Regions from separate parts of the Caproicibacterium sp. BJN0003 genome, predicted to be linked through region 1. Evidence: predicted binding sites of a transcription regulator. Region 1 holds the regulator's gene; each other region holds the start of a gene.
The links. Region 1 encodes Rex, which represses fermentation and respiration genes when NADH is low (regulators of the CRP and FNR family bind a similar motif). Its sites were predicted from a motif close to ATTGTTAANNNNTTAACAAT; they were not measured.

Region 1 (5,323 bases):
CCCGTTCCAGGAACCGGCAGGAACAAGAGGAATAACGGTAAAAGACCAATGATCAACATCATCAGCAAACGACGGTCAGGACTCATTTGTTTCCAATGAAACTCTCTATGTACCAGATCCTGTACCACTCTGACCAATTCCCGCAGAAGTCGAAGAATCAAATTTCGATAAACAAATATCACTGCAATCAATGTGCCTAAATGCAGCATAACATCAAAGAAAAGACCCGGCATTGAAAGGCCCATCATATGTTGTGCCAGAGAAAGATGCCCGCTGCTGGAAACCGGCAAAAACTCTGTTGCACCTTGAACAATTCCTAAAATAATTGCCTGCAGAATACTCATAAGTTACCTCCACTTATGTAAGGCGTAAAAACGCCTCATTTTTTTTCTTTATTTCTTGGTCTAACTGTTTTCTTTCGTCTCTTGTCAATCATTCCATAAAGGCAGTCCAACGCATCTGATAAACTTCCAAGAGAATCAATGAGTCCCTCTCGTACTGCGTCAGGCCCATCTAAAACGGTTCCTACGTCCATAACCAGTTCTTCTGTGTTCATTGAAAGTTCCATAAAACGCTTTTCAGTAATTTTGCTGTTTCCCACCACAAAATGTGTAATTCTCTCCTGCATACGCTGAAAATATTCCAACGTCTGCGGTACTCCGAGCAACGTGCCGTTCATGCGAACCGGATGAATTGTCATGGTAGCACTTGGTGCAATAAAGCTATGCTTTGCAGCGACTGCTAAAGGGACCCCGATTGAATGTCCCCCGCCAAGCACCAAACTGACTGTTGGCTTTTTCATTCCAGAAACCAGTTCAGCCAATGCAAGCCCGGCCTCCACATCTCCGCCGACCGTATTGAGAATAATCAGCAGACCATCTATATCCGATGCTTCCTCGATTGCGACCAGCTGCGGAATCACATGCTCGTATTTTGTGGTTTTATTTTGACTTCCTAAGATAAAATGTCCTTCAATCTGGCCGATAATGGTCAGGCAATGGATTCGATGCCCCGGTTTTCCCGCCGTAACACTTCCGCTTTCACTGATTTCGTCCCGACGTTCTTCATCATCTTCTTTTTCCGGAGAATCCGTATCCATTAATGCATAAGGCCGTTTATTTTTCAAGACAGATTCGCCTCCCAGCTGGTAGTCTGCCCTAAAAAAAACGACCCATTCAAGAAACACATCATCTTATAGGAATCGCTTTATTATAACATTCCCTTCCGCTCTGCGCAAGAGAAGGAAAAGAGTTTCCTTTTTTCCTTGTTTTCTCGGTGTTAATTGATTGACAACTGCATAAATTTATTAGATAATATGTTATTATAAATAAAGTAAAGGAATCTATTCTGTCGAAACACCAAAAGGTGAATATTGCAGGAAACTTCTTTGCAGAAAGGATCATTTTTCATCATTTTGTTCTTGATGACCGGATAATCAGAAAGATCCAGGCCAAATCATGATTTTCCGATCTTCCCACTAGCACTAAAAGATTACTAAAAAATAAAAATTTTTGCAGCGCGAATATTCGTCCCTACCCAAAGGGAAAACCATTTTAGATACTTTTTTAAATCTTGCCGTTTAGTTTCTCATCTTTGTAATTTGGATTTTTTTAAACAATATTATCCCTTAAATTAAAATAGAAATCCTCATAGGTGGGCAAAATGACAGATAGCGTTCCTCCAAAAAAGCATTCTGTGTTTTCTTTTTTGCGGCAAAAGGTGTTAAAAATTAGGGAGATAAATTTTTAAAAATTCATGAAACCCAGGGTCGAAGATCACTCCAAAGAATGATACTATTCAGCGCTCTTTTCATAAATTAAAAAGGAGAATAAAATAATCCCAATTTCACTCTTATCATCTTTTGGAGTCAAACCTAAAAAAGGTGTTTCTACTAGAATTGGAAGAAAATATTGACCGGAGATTTTCTTTTACATGAAACATTGTCCAAAAAGTGCAGAGTCATGCAGGGGAATTCTCCGAAAAAATGCAAAAATGTTCAGCAACGATTGTTGCAAGGAGGAAATAAAGCTCATGCCGAAACGTGAAAATGTATCAATGTCGGTGATCCGGCGCCTACCGCGCTATTACCGTTTTCTGCGTCAACTGCAGAAAGAGGGCGCTACTCGGATTTCTTCGACGGAATTATCAAAACGTCTGGGACTTACTGCCAGTCAGATTCGTCAGGATCTTAACTGCTTCGGTGGATTTGGCCAGCAGGGTTACGGATATATGGTAGATCAGCTCTGCTCTGAAATTCGTCAGATTTTAGGCCTTGACCACTGCTATAAAGCAGTTCTCTTTGGCGCCGGGAATCTTGGCAGGGCCATCGCCAGCCATATGTCTTTTGAAGCGATGGGTTTTCAGCTGATTGGGATTTTTGACAATGATCCTCTGAAAGCCGGAAAAATTGCCGACGGTCTCCCCATTCGTATGACGGAAACTTTTGAAAGCTTTTATCAGGAAGAACATCCTGATGTAGCCGTACTCTGTATCCCCCGTGGTTGCGCCCAGAAAAATGTCGACTATCTTTACAAAGTTGGAATCCGCAATTTCTGGAATTTCAGCCATTACGATATTGCAATGCGCTATCCGGATGTTGTGGTGGAAAATGTCCATTTAAACGACAGTCTTATGACCCTTTGCTATCGAATGTCCAACTAAGTCTATCTGATTTTTCATTAAAAAGGAGGAATCTCTATGTATTGGATTATTATTGGTGTTATCATTCTGATCCTGATTTTTTGGTTCGCAGGAACATATAACCGCCTCGTAAAATTAAACGTCCGAGTAGACAATGGCTGGAGTCAGGTAGATGTTCAGCTGAAAAAGCGCTTTGACCTGATTCCAAACTTGGTAGAGACCGTAAAAGGCTATGCCACTCACGAAAAAGGAACTTTGGAGGAAGTTGTAAAATGGCGTGCCGCTGCTGGCAGTGCCAAAAATCCGCAGGAATTGATGGATGCAAACAATCAGCTTTCTCATGCAATTGTGAATCTGTTTGCTACAGCAGAACAATATCCGGATCTTAAAGCAAATCAAAACTTTCTTTCTCTTCAAAAACAACTCGAAGATATTGAAAGCAAGATTGCTATTTCCCGTCAATTTTATAATGATACTGTCATGCGCTATAACGAATTCACCGTACAATTCCCCAGCAATTTGATTGCTTCCATCTTCCATTTCCATGCACGCCCATATTATGAAGTTTCGGACGAAGAGCGCGAAGCACCGCAGGTGAAATTTTAATATGAAAATGAAAAGAAAATTTTCAAAAATTTCTCTTCTCAGTTTTTTACTCTTTGGTTTAATTTGTTCTCTGTTTTGGGGCAGCACTATTTCTGCTTCTGCAAGCAGCAGCGGCAGCCAAACCGTTTCACAGATGACGATTGATGCACAGGCACAATCAAACGGAGATCTTCTTGTCACCGAAAAGTGGGCGCTCCATGTAACAGAGCGCAGCAAAGCGTACTCTAATTTTTACCGGACATTCGATATGGCCGGAAGCAATGGCATTTCTGCTGATTCGATCACACTAAACAGTGTATTTGATAATGATAGTGGGATTGAATACCAGAACATCGGTGATATTAATCCTGAAAATGTAACAGGGCCGCAAAACTCCTGCTATCTGCACAAATCAGGAAATCAGATTGAAATCGGTTGGTTCGCTCCAAAATTCACTTCTGGTAACCGTACTTTCACATTTTCCTATACGATTCACAATGTCATGAACGTTTATCAGGATGTTGGAGAAATTTTTGACACATTTGTACCAGATAAGTTTTCGTTTTCAGTCACTAAACTGACCGGAACCATTCGGTTGCCTCAGGCAGTTTCTGATCCGAATACCCAGATCCGCGCATGGCTCCACAGCACTGCCTCCGGTTCTTGGGAGGTCCTTCCGGACGGCACCGGAATCACATTCTCTCTGGAAAACATTCCAAAAGAAACGATGGTCGCCGTACGAATGCTTGCGCCTGCAACCCTGTTTTCAGAATCGCCAAAACAAATAAATGAGGCGAAAGGATCTGAAATTGCGGCAGAGGAACAAGCTTTAGTTGACAAAGCAATTGCGCACCAAGAGACGCAAAAACAGCTCGGATATATTGATGTAATCGGTGGTATTTTGTTTTTAGTACTGGCAATCTTTTTGACGATTTATATTCGTAAAAAATACTTTAAGCCTTATCAACTCAATTCTCCGGAATATTATCGAGAGATTCCAAAAGAAGCTTCTCCTGGTGGAATTGCCAAGCTGTTCTACTATTATGACGGTGGTGTAGATCTGACGCAGGAGCAAAAGGGCAGAGTTTACAGTGCTACCCTTTTAAGTCTTGCACGCAAAGGTTACGTTAACCTTATTCCGGATCAAAACGAGAAGGAATTTCGTATTTCAATTACGGACGATAAGGCTCGCGAAGACCTGACTCAAAGCGAAGCTATTTTCCAACAATTATTTAGCAATGTAGCAGAACATTATAATGGTTCTTTTTCCATGAAAGACTTTAAACAGTATGCTAAAAAGCAGTATGTCTCTGTTGACTCTTTGATCTCCAGATTTTGGGTAACAGCAGAGCGCGAACACACTGAAGCTGATTGGTATGAGAAACGTCCAAAAGCGGTCAAAGCTTTCATAGCGATCGCCTCTATGGCTGCTGTTTTGGGCATTGTTCTCTTTGTAGTCCTTTTAGCTATTGCCAACCTAACGATGATCTATCTCCCGCTGGGCATGCTGATTGGCGGAATCATTCTCGCTGTCTCTTGCTCCTCTAAAAAGCCGAGGCTTACCAAAAAAGGCCAAACAGAATGGGATCAATGGCATGGACTTAAAAAGTATATGCTTGATTTTTCAAATCTCAAGGAATATGAAGTTCCGCAGTTGGCACTTTGGGAAGAATATCTTGTTTATGCCACTATGATGGGGATTTCTAAAAGAGTGGCAAAACAGCTCAAATTGGTTTATCCTCAGCTCAATACGGTTGATTATCAAAGTGGAAATTGGATGTACACCTATTTCTGGTATGGAAATTTCTATCATTACAACTACGATTTTGGAGAACAGTTCTCCAGTTCGATGAATCAAATCACACAGGCTGCAACCCGTCTTGCACACCCCTCTATCAGTTCTTCTACCGGCTCTGGTTTTGGCGGCGGAAGTTCCTTTGGCGGTTTTGGCGGCGGCGGCTTTGGTGGCGGTGGCGGCGGCTGCCGATAATCATTCTTTCGTAAAAACAATAATGGGCAGGAATTCTAAACTTGTTTTTAAAAATTAGAATTCCTGCCCATTTGATATCTTTCTAATAAAAGACTTCGTCGATTTTAA
Region 2 (5,323 bases), 480 kb from region 1:
AGCGGACCATACTATTCTGATATTCCGTTCCCTGCCCGCAGCGCTTTCCATTTTTCCACATGCCGGAATAGGTCAAATTTCCCTCTGAATCAAAGGCAGCACCCGTTCCGGTCGGAATATTATCCTTCCAGCGGCCTACAAAAACAGAGCCGTCCTTTGCACTGAAGCTGACTCCCATTCCTTCGCGGAGATTTTCTTTCCAGGAACCGACATAACAGATTTTTCCCGAACGATAATAATAAGTTCCAAATCCGTCACGCTTATCGTCTCTGTAATTTCCCTCATAGGCCGTATCTCCATTTTCCATAGCGGTTCGGCCTCTACCCTGCCGCAAACCATCGATCACACGGCCAAAATACCGATAATCTTCATTTGCGCTTACAACAATTCGTTTTGCCGGAATCATCTCGGCCATCTCAGGTTCTGCTTCCTTCGCTGGCAGTTGCTGCTTTTTCTCCGGCTGTATTTTTTGATCTTCCGTTTTGGGCAAATGATCTTCGAGTGCTTCTTTCGTCTCTGCCGCAGCTGGTTCTATATTTACTTTCTCTTCAGAAAGTGTTTCTATCTTCTCTTCTTCCTTTTCCTCTTCCGAATCTGCAATTTCAATCGCTGCAGATTCTTTAGGTGGGACTGCTTCAACAATAACATCCTCATTTTCATCTTGATCTTCTTGCTCTACCGTCAACGGCACTGTTTTTGCTTCAAGATGCTCTTTTTCTGCAGGCTGAACCGGATCCAGCGCATGATCATTGGGCACAAACTGGAAATCAATCGGCGCTGTTTTTACCGGCTTCCAATCTGGTTCTTCGCTGTAATCACCTTTGGAAAAATCTCGTTCTACGGCCGCTCGGCGTTCCAGCTCTTCCTGTGTTTCATAACCAAAAGTTCCATCTTGCGTATACGCGATTACTCGCGGACTTCCTGCAACAGTATCCACTAAGCTTCGACGGGCTGTCCCCTCTTCCAACTTAATGGGATATAGCTCTCTTCTATGGTACTTTTGTATCGTTCGATCATATTCCAGCATAGAGATTCTCTCTTGAGAAGGCATCAGCACTACCTGCGGCCTTTCAAAGTCTCCGGCATAATATGCCGTACGCTCCCATTGCTGCTGCTCATTAAAAGTAGTTTTTGATCGAACAGCGCCGGATGGATACCAAGAAATCACTGCCCAACCGTTTTTTTGCGGAATCGCTTTCTGAAAAATTTCTCTAGAGCTCTTCATTTTCCATAAAAAGTGATGGTCAGCAAGGTGATATTTGGCGCTTAAGTCTGCACCAAATTCCTCTGAACTGATCTCTCCACGCTGGGCAATTTTTTCCCGGAACCAGTTTTGGCGCACTTTCCCCAAAAGATCCTGTCCGTCCTCGCAGAAGCGTGCACAGGTTACTGAATAAAAAACCGGGTCACTCACCGCTGCCGCCATCCTTTCAAAACCAAAATTCAACAAAATAATCCATATTTATTATAAGAAAAGCGTTTGCATAATGCAACCACTTTGCAGAATTTCCTTTTTTAAATGAAAGGAAGATAGACCATCCTAAAAAAATATGATATATTTAATCTTTAGAAAAGCAATTCTATATTTTCCTAAAAAAATAAAAAGGCCATCCGGTTTTGCCGGACAGCCTGATGCCAAAGGAAAAATTCATTTGATTAACCGCGAATCGCCGAGCCGACTTCATCAACAAAGCCAGTAACAGCTTGCGCTGCCTTATGAGCAGTTCTTCTTAGCTGACGGTTATTTTCCATTGCCTTTCCTCCAATAACCACAGCGGCAACACCGACAGCTGCGCCGGCGGCGATTCCTTTTACAAAGCCCATTGTATTCTTATACATTAAATACAACCTCCCGAATAAAATTGCGGAACCCAAAAAGACAAGTCCCATTTTCTATCATCCCCTTCTAGAATGGTTTTATGGCTTGAAACATTCGGCGAAATATTTGCCATCTCCTGTTAAAATAAATAAAAGCGAAAGGAAGTTCCCTTTATGTCGAAACTCAATATTGTTCTTGTCGAACCCGAAATCCCACAGAATACCGGAAATATTGCACGCACCTGTGCATTGACCGGTGCCCGGCTCCATCTGGTCGGCCCCATGGGATTTAAAATTGATGATAAAAAATTAAAGCGTGCCGGTCTTGATTATTGGCATCTGCTTGATATTTCCTATTACGATAGTCTTGCCGATTTCTTTGCGAAAAACGACGGAAATTTTTTCTATTTTTCCACAAAAGCCCGACATATCCACAGTGATATTTCCTATCCAACGGAAAACTGCTATTTGGTTTTCGGAAAAGAAACCGCCGGTCTGCCCGAAGAGCTGCTGCTCAAAAATCCGGAATCCTGCGTACGAATTCCCATGCTCAACAATCCCGATGCCAGAAGTCTCAATCTTTCCAATTCCGTTGCAATCGGAGTCTATGAATGTCTGCGGCAGTGGGGATATCCGGAACTTCTCGTCAAAGGAGAACTTCATCGGCTGCACTGGTAAAACGGCAGTGAATGAAATCCCGTTTTCAGCAAAAAATAAAACGATTGTTTCAATAAAAAGTTTGTTAAATTTTTAATTATCTTTTCCAAATTGCTCTTTGTTTGCTTGAAAACCCTTTTGGGGCGTTGTATAATAAAACCAATTTAAAAGATTTTTTTACCTATCTGGAAGCGAAAAAACGGAAGGAGAAACACCATGAACTATCTGAACAAAAAAACAGTTGAGGACATTGATGTAACCGGAAAAAGAGTTCTTGTCCGCTGCGATTTCAACGTTCCCTTCGATGATCAGGGAAACATTACCGATACCAAGCGCATTGATGGTGCAATGAAAACGATCCTTTACCTTGTGGGTCACAAGGCAAAAGTAATTCTCTGCTCTCACCTCGGGCGTCCAAAGGGAGAATTCAATCCAAAGTATTCCCTTAAACCCGTCGCAAAATGCCTCTCGGAAAAACTTGGTTTTCCTGTAAAAATGGCAGATGATGTCATTGGAGAAAGCGCTCGTTCGATTGCCGCTTCTTTAAAAGACGGTGAAGTGGAACTGCTCGAAAATGTTCGCTTCCATAAGGAAGAAGAAAAAAATGATCCTGCTTTTGCAAAAGAGTTGGCTTCTTTAGCAGATATTTATGTAAACGACGCTTTTGGAACTGCACACCGTGCTCATGCTTCTACAGCAGGCGTTGCCAATTATCTTCCGGCTGTCTGCGGCTTTTTGATTCAAAAGGAAATCACCATTATGGGCAAAGCGCTTTCCGATCCCAAACGTCCTTTTGTTGCAATTTTGGGAGGAGCAAAAGTATCAGATAAAATTTCCGTTATCACAAACCTGCTCACAAAGGTCGATACTTTAATTATCGGCGGCGGCATGGCTTATACATTTTTGCGCGCAAAAGGCTATTCCGTCGGAACTTCTCTCTGCGAAGAAGATAAAGTCGATCTTGCAAAAGAGATTATGACTTCTGCTGAAAAAAAGGGCGTCAAACTTCTGCTCCCTGTAGACAACAAGATCGGGCATGAATTTAAACCGGATACCGAAGCAAAGATTGTTGATTCCGATCAGATCCCAGAGGGCTGGATGGGTCTCGATATCGGCCCCAAAACGCAACAGCTTTTTGCCTCTGCTATCAGCGGAGCCGGAACCGTTGTCTGGAACGGTCCTATGGGACTTTCCGAATGGAAAAACTTTGAATCCGGCACGGTAGCAATTGCACAGGCAGTTGCCGACAGCGGTGCAATTTCCATTATCGGAGGCGGCGACTCTGCTGCGGCAGTCGAGAAATTTGGCTTTGCAGATAAGATGACTCATATTTCCACAGGCGGCGGCGCTTCCCTTGAATTTCTTGAGGGGAAGATTCTGCCGGGAATTGCCTGCCTAAACGATAAAGACTAACCAGATAAAAAGGAGATTTTTCCATGAAAAAATCGTGCCGCCGGGCAATCATTGCCGGCAACTGGAAAATGAATAAAACGCCGAAAGAAGCAGAAGAACTGATCCGTGGAATTCTGCCGCTTGTAAAAGATGCAGACTGCGAAGTCATCTGCTGTGTTCCTTATGTTGATCTTCCTGTAGCGTTGCAGCTTACTAATGGAAGCAACGTAAAGGTCGGTTCTGAAAACTGCCATTGGGAAAAAAGTGGTGCCTATACCGGTGAAATTTCCGCCGATATGCTTGCTTCTATGGAAGTGCCCTACGTGATTATCGGTCACAGCGAACGCCGAACCTATTTTGGTGAAACTGATGTAACCGTTAACAAACGGATTCGCGCTGCACTGGATGCTGGACTTTCCGTCATTGTCTGTGTTGGAGAATCTTTGGAACAGCGGGAACAAGGAATCACTTCAGAACTGGTTTCTATGCAAACAAAGATCGCTTTAAACGGCGTTTCCGAAGAAGAAATGAAGCGAATGATTATCGCCTATGAGCCTCTTTGGGCCATTGGAACGGGAAAAACCGCAACTTCAGAGCAGGCCAATGAAGTTTGCTCGGTCATTCGCAATACGCTGAAATCTCTTTACGGTGAAAAGGTAAGCGAAGGAACTACTATTCAATACGGCGGTTCCATGAAGGCAAAAAATGCTGCGGAACTTCTGGCTCAGCCTGATGTGGATGGCGGTCTCATCGGCGGCGCATCCTTAAAGCCGGATGATTTTGCTGCAATCGTAGACGCTGCTTCAAAAGGCTAATCATAATTATAAACTTCCGGCGCGGACCGGGCGTTTTAGCCCTGTCCGCGCTCTGTATATCAAAGCAGAAAAAGGATTCTTTTAAAGGAGGAACTATTTTATGGCAAAAAAGCCTTTAATTCTAATGATATTGGACGGTTTCGGAATTGCCCCTCCCACCGGAAATGCCATTGCCGCTGCCAATAAGCCGAATCTTGATCGTTTCTTTTCAGAAAACCCAATCACGCAGATCGGCGCTTCCGGGCTAAACGTTGGGCTGCCGGATGGTCAGATGGGCAACAGTGAAGTCGGTCACACCAATATTGGTGCCGGCCGTATCGTCTATCAGGAGCTGACCCGCATTACGAAGTCAATTCAAGACGGTGACTTCTTTCAAAATTCAGCTTTGCTCTCTGCCATGGAAAATGCAAAGCAAGAAGGAAAAGCCCTTCATCTGGTCGGCCTGCTCTCAAGCGGCGGTGTTCACAGTCATATTGAGCATCTCTATGCGCTTGTAGAAATGGCCAAACGCATGAATGTAAAGAATGTTTATATCCATGCACTGCTGGACGGCCGCGATGTTCCTCCGACCTCAGGCAAAGGTTTTGTAGCTGCCTGCAATCAAAAGCTCGCACAGATCGGCGTCGGCAAAATTGCAACTG
Region 3 (5,323 bases), 440 kb from region 1:
CTGCTGCGATTAAGAAGATCGGCGTAGGTCCTGATGATATCGTATTTTGTGGCCGTCAGGCTATTGATGGCGATACTGCACAGGTTGGTCCGCAGATCGCTGAAAAGCTTGGTATGCCTCAGGTTACCTATGTAGCAGATATTAAAGTTGAAGGCAAAGATCTTGTCGTAAAGCGTATGCTGGAAGACGGATTTATGATGCTGAAAGTTCAGACTCCGTGTCTCTTGACCTGCATTAAAGAGCTGAATGAGCCCCGTTATATGAGTGTTGGAGGCATTTTTGAATGCTATTCCAAGCCTTTGGATGTTTTCAACTATGAGGCATTGAAAGATGATCCGCTGGTTGATTTGGATACAATTGGCCTTAAAGGATCTCCGACCAATGTGTATAAGTCTTTCTCGCCTCCGCTTAAAGGTGCCGGCGTAATGCTGGAAGGCGCAGATAAAGCAACTTGCGACAAGCTCGTTGGTATTCTGGACGGGAAACACCTTATCTAATTGAAAGGAGATGTAATAAATGGCTGAATTTAATAGTAAAGACACCGCCGCCTTTAAGGGCGTGTGGGTATTTTGTGAGCAGCGCGAAGGCGTAATTATGAGTACCACTTATCAGCTGCTCAGCGAAGGCCGTAAACTGGCCAATGACCTAGGCGTAGAGCTTTGCGGCCTTTTGCTTGGTCATAATATTAAAGAAGAGTACGTCAAGGGTCTTGGCGGATACGGCGCTGATCGTGTATATGTTTGTGATAGTGAGCTCTTAGAGACCTATACAACAGACGGTTATGCAAAAGTAATCTGTGATGCTGTCAAAGAGAAGAAACCTGAGGTTCTCCTGATTGGTGCTACCAACATTGGCCGTGATCTTGGACCTCGCTGTGCAGCTCGTCTGCATACCGGTTTGACCGCTGACTGCACCCATCTGGATGTAGACACCGAAAAATATAAGGCATTTTTAAAGACGACTTCTACCATTGATGTTGATCATACTCCCTTTGAGAACAATACCAATTTGAAGATGACTCGTCCGGCATTTGGCGGCCACTTGATGGCTACCATTATTTGCCCGCGTTTTCGTCCGCAGATGTCTACTGTTCGTCCGGGCGTTATGAAGACTCAGCCTTATGATGAGGCTGGTGCACAGAAGGTTGTTGTTGAGAATCTGAATGTTGCCCTTAAAAAGGACGATATCCATGTAGAGGTTCTTGATGTTGAGAAAGCAGCCAAGAAGATGGTCGATTTAATCGGCGCTGATATTGTTGTTTCCGTTGGACGTGGTATCAGCAAAGATGTTGAAAAGGGCATTAAGATTGCGCAGGATCTGGCTGATGTATTGGGCGGCGTCGTAGGCGCTTCTCGTGCAGTTGTTGATGCTGGCTGGATTTCTTCCGATCATCAGGTCGGACAGACAGGCAAGACCGTTCATCCTCGTATTTATGTTGCACTTGGTATTTCCGGTGCAATTCAGCATCAGGCTGGTATGCAGGATTCCGAATGCATTATTGCTATCAATAAGAATGCAGATGCTCCTATTTTTGACATTTCTTCTTATGGTATCGTTGGCGATTTGTTTAAAGTCGTTCCGATGCTGACTGAATCAATTAAAGCTTTGGAAGCAAGCAAATAAGACTCCTTCTTCCTAATTCTCTTAGTAAGAGAATAAAAAGCCGCCTTTTTCCCATTTGGGAGAAGGGCGGCTTTTTATTAATGTATTCTTAATTTACCGGAAAATATACAAAAGTTAGTTACTGTAAAATTAAAAAATGATTAAAAAAGGACCTCGTTTTTCATCGCCATTTGAAAAAGATGAAAAGCAAGGGCCTTTTTTATAGAAAAATGAGCTTAAATTTTGTTAGACTGGCGCCAAATATTCTGTGATTCAGCAGCTTTAATTAATTGATCACGGAATTTTGGATGTGCAACACTAATAATTGCTTCAGCGCGCTGCCAAGTGGAAAGTCCCTTTAAGTTTACTTTTCCGTATTCGGTAACAAGCCATTGAATATTACAACGGGTATCTGTTACGATAGAGCCATTTTTCAAAGTCGGTAAAATACGGGAAATAGTTTCTCCTTTTTTGTTGGTAAAAGTAGAAGAGCAACAAATAAAGCTCTTTCCGCCATGACTTAAATAGGCGCCCATAACAAAATCAAGCTGTCCGCCGGCACCACTGATTTGCTTAATCCCAGCAGATTCTGCATTCACCTGTCCATAAAGGTCAACATCAATTACATTGTTAATGGAAATAAAATTGTCAAGAGCTGCAACTGTGCGAACGTCATTGGTATAATCAACAGGTGCACTCATCAGTGCAGGGTTGTTATTCATGTATTCATACATTTCTTTGGAACCAGAACCAAAAGCATAAGTTTGACGCCCGTAATCAATATTTTTCTTCGACCCATTAATCTTTCCGGCTTTTGCAATTTTTACAAAAGCATCAACGTACATTTCTGTATGAACGCCAAGATCTTTCAGATCAGAATCAACGATCATGGAGCCAACGGCGTTGGGCATGCCGCCAATTCCGAGCTGCAGGCAGGCTCCATTTGGAATTTCTTCTACAATCAGTTTTGCAACAGCTTTGTCAATTTCAGTAGCAGGAGCTTCTGCACCAGTTGCGTCGATCGGATCGTTTGGACCTTCTACAACCATATCTACTTTGTTGATATGAATTCCTTCGTTAAAACCGCCTAGGCAGCGAGGCATATTTTGATTGACTTCAACGATAATCGTTTTTGCTTTTTCACACATTGCAGTAATATGTGAAGCACTGGGACCAAAGTTAAAATAGCCATGTTCATCCATAGGAGCAACCTGAATCATGGCAACGTCAACTGGATCCAGATTTTCGCGATAAAAGCGAGGCAGCTCTGAATAACGCATAGGGCTGTAATATGCCATTCCGAGAGAAATCATTTTACGTTCAATTCCACTCATATGCCAGCTGTTCCACGTAAAATGGGTTGGCGCATCCGGTACTTTGGCAATCTCCAAGGGGTGCATGACAACGCCGCCACGAAGTTTTACATCCGTCAGTTCATTGTAGCGTGCAGCTAAAGCCTTATCGAGAACAACAGGAGTCCCGAGACACCATCCATAATCCACCCAGTCACCGGATTTGACAACCTTGACTGCATTTTCAGCAGTTGTCAGTTTGCTTTGATATTCCTCATAAAAATCCATTCCAAAAGAACCTCCTACCACGTTTGGTTACTTTAATTATTTGTTTTATATTATATCAGGTTTGCTGCTAAAAGACAAGAAATCACTTATCCTGTCGGGCATTGTTGTATTTTTAAAAATATGGTAAAATTAAGCAAATAAAAGTAGGAGCGAAATAAATTGGATTCAAATGTTAATAAAGAAAAATTGTGTTTATTAAAAATGCTTCAAATTTTCAGAAAGAATTCAGATCAGGATCATCCGATTACCCTTTTAGAAGTCGGCAAACTTTTGGAACAAGAAGGTCTTTCCTGTAGCCGTAAGACACTCGGCAGAGACTTAAAAGCTTTAAAAGATGCTGGGTATGATTTTATAAAATCTAATGGCTCAAGCCAAAGAGGTTTTTACCTCGCAGAGTCGTCTTCATTCGAAACCGCGGAGGTACGTGTGCTGATGGATGCTGTTTTAAGCGCTCCATTTATAACAGAAGAGTGGACGAAACAGCTTATTGATCACCTCAAAAGCTTGATGAGTGTACATCAGGCGGAAGATATGTGCCGTCAAATCAGTTTTGACAGAACTTATAAATGTAAAAATGGAGAAATTTTTTATACAATTGATACGCTGGAAAAAGCAATCCGTGCCAAAAAGAAAATTCGGATGGTATATCAGCATCAGATCCTTTGGCACAACCGAGTAACGCTTGACTTTGGACGAGAATTTATTCTGAGTCCCTATGCTTTATTATGGAGTCATGACAAATATTATTTAGCTTGTAATTATAAAAAATATGATGTTGTTTCGAATTATCGCTTGGATCGCATGCACAAGGTGGAGATTCTGGAGGAGCCGGCGCGTCCATTTGAAGAAGTTTGTTCTTATCGTGGAACTTTTGATGCAGATGATTATTTGCGGCATTCTTTTTACATGTACAACGGGGAAAGGCAGACCCTTTTGATTCGCTGCAAAAATTCTGCATTAGAAATCATGTTAGATCGTTTTGGCGACTCTTTGGAATTCTTGGAGTGCGATCACAGTAGGGATGCATTTACAGCCCGTACAGATGTTAGTATTAGTGATGGACTTTATGAATGGCTTTTACAGTACAGTGGGGTAATGACAGTTTTGTCCCCAACAATCGTGCGTCATGAGATGCAAGAAAGAATTTGTGAAGTATATAAACGCTATCAATGTGCCCCAAATTTTCAAAATGACAATACTTAAAAAATGATCGGCTTTCAGCAAAAAGATTTTTACTGAAAACCGATCATCTTATTTTCCGGGAAATAATGTTAGGAAAACCACATATGCTCAACGAAAATTTCAATTCCAATTGCAATTAAAACGATTCCGCCGAAAAGTTCTGCACGGTTGCTCAAAAGAGGACCAAACTTTTTTCCAATATAAACACCAATGAGACAAAAAAAGAATGTTACGACTGCGATAATACTGACAGCTAAAAGCATTAACAGAGGTGTTGAGGCACCAACTGCATTCGGAAGAATTACGCCTGTTGCAAGAGCATCAATGCTGGTGGCAACGGCAAGTACTAAAATTTGTTTCCATGATAAATCATTTTGGTAGCAAACAGCTGTTTCTTTATGGCGGGATTCTTTTAACATTTGAATTCCAATAATACTTAAAAGGATCAAGGCAATCCAATGATCAACGCTTTCTATTAAAGAAGCGCCGGTAATTCCGACCAGCCATCCAATGATAGGCATGATCCCCTGAAATAATCCAAAACTGCAGGCTAATTTCAGAGCAAAAGAAAAGCGCAGCTTTTTTGTGACGGCACCGTTTGTGATGCTGACTGCAAAAGCATCCATTGAAAGGCCAACGGCAATTCCAAACAGAGCAAAATAGTCCACAGTTTTCCCTCCAGACAATTCAAGAACAATGTTTTTTATATTAAAACTTTTTAAATAGTTTGTCAATCATTTTAGAATATTAGAAAAGAAATTGCGATTTTTGAAAAATCATGTTAAAATAAACGCAATATGGGGGGCGTGAAAATGATAGCTTTGATCGATTATGGAGCCGGAAACCTGCAAAGTGTAATAAAAGCTTTTCACTATATTGGCTGTGAAGTCAAGGTAACAGCTGATCCGAAGGAGCTACAACGTGCAGATGCAGCGGTTTTACCCGGAGTAGGTGCTTTT

Region 2: a site for Rex is predicted at 2,557-2,576, ahead of OP489_RS01405 (phosphoglycerate kinase). Genes of this name have one in related genera too.
Region 3: a site for Rex is predicted at 3,283-3,302, ahead of OP489_RS06130 (butyryl-CoA:acetate CoA-transferase). Genes of this name have one in related genera too.

The regions. Positions count from the first base shown of each region.
Region 1 covers NZ_CP111108.1:776,133-781,455, reverse strand. The annotation lists gene OP489_RS03870 (undecaprenyl-diphosphate phosphatase) at 1-344, opposite strand, end outside; gene OP489_RS03865 (ClpP family protease) at 380-1,099, opposite strand; gene OP489_RS03860 (redox-sensing transcriptional repressor Rex) at 2,032-2,661, shown strand; gene OP489_RS03855 (LemA family protein) at 2,698-3,246, shown strand; gene OP489_RS03850 (DUF2207 domain-containing protein) at 3,248-5,215, shown strand.
Region 2 covers NZ_CP111108.1:292,008-297,330, reverse strand. The annotation lists gene OP489_RS01420 (MORN repeat-containing protein) at 1-1,414, opposite strand, end outside; gene OP489_RS01415 (hypothetical protein) at 1,657-1,839, opposite strand; gene OP489_RS01410 (tRNA (cytidine(34)-2'-O)-methyltransferase) at 1,993-2,496, shown strand; gene OP489_RS01405 (phosphoglycerate kinase) at 2,692-3,888, shown strand; gene tpiA (triose-phosphate isomerase) at 3,912-4,682, shown strand; gene gpmI (2,3-bisphosphoglycerate-independent phosphoglycerate mutase) at 4,783-5,323, shown strand, end outside.
Region 3 covers NZ_CP111108.1:1,215,981-1,221,303, reverse strand. The annotation lists gene acrB (acryloyl-CoA reductase electron transfer subunit gamma) at 1-497, shown strand, start outside; gene acrA (acryloyl-CoA reductase electron transfer subunit beta) at 517-1,623, shown strand; gene OP489_RS06130 (butyryl-CoA:acetate CoA-transferase) at 1,839-3,182, opposite strand; gene OP489_RS06125 (helix-turn-helix transcriptional regulator) at 3,342-4,385, shown strand; gene OP489_RS06120 (manganese efflux pump MntP family protein) at 4,454-5,032, opposite strand; gene hisH (imidazole glycerol phosphate synthase subunit HisH) at 5,177-5,323, shown strand, end outside.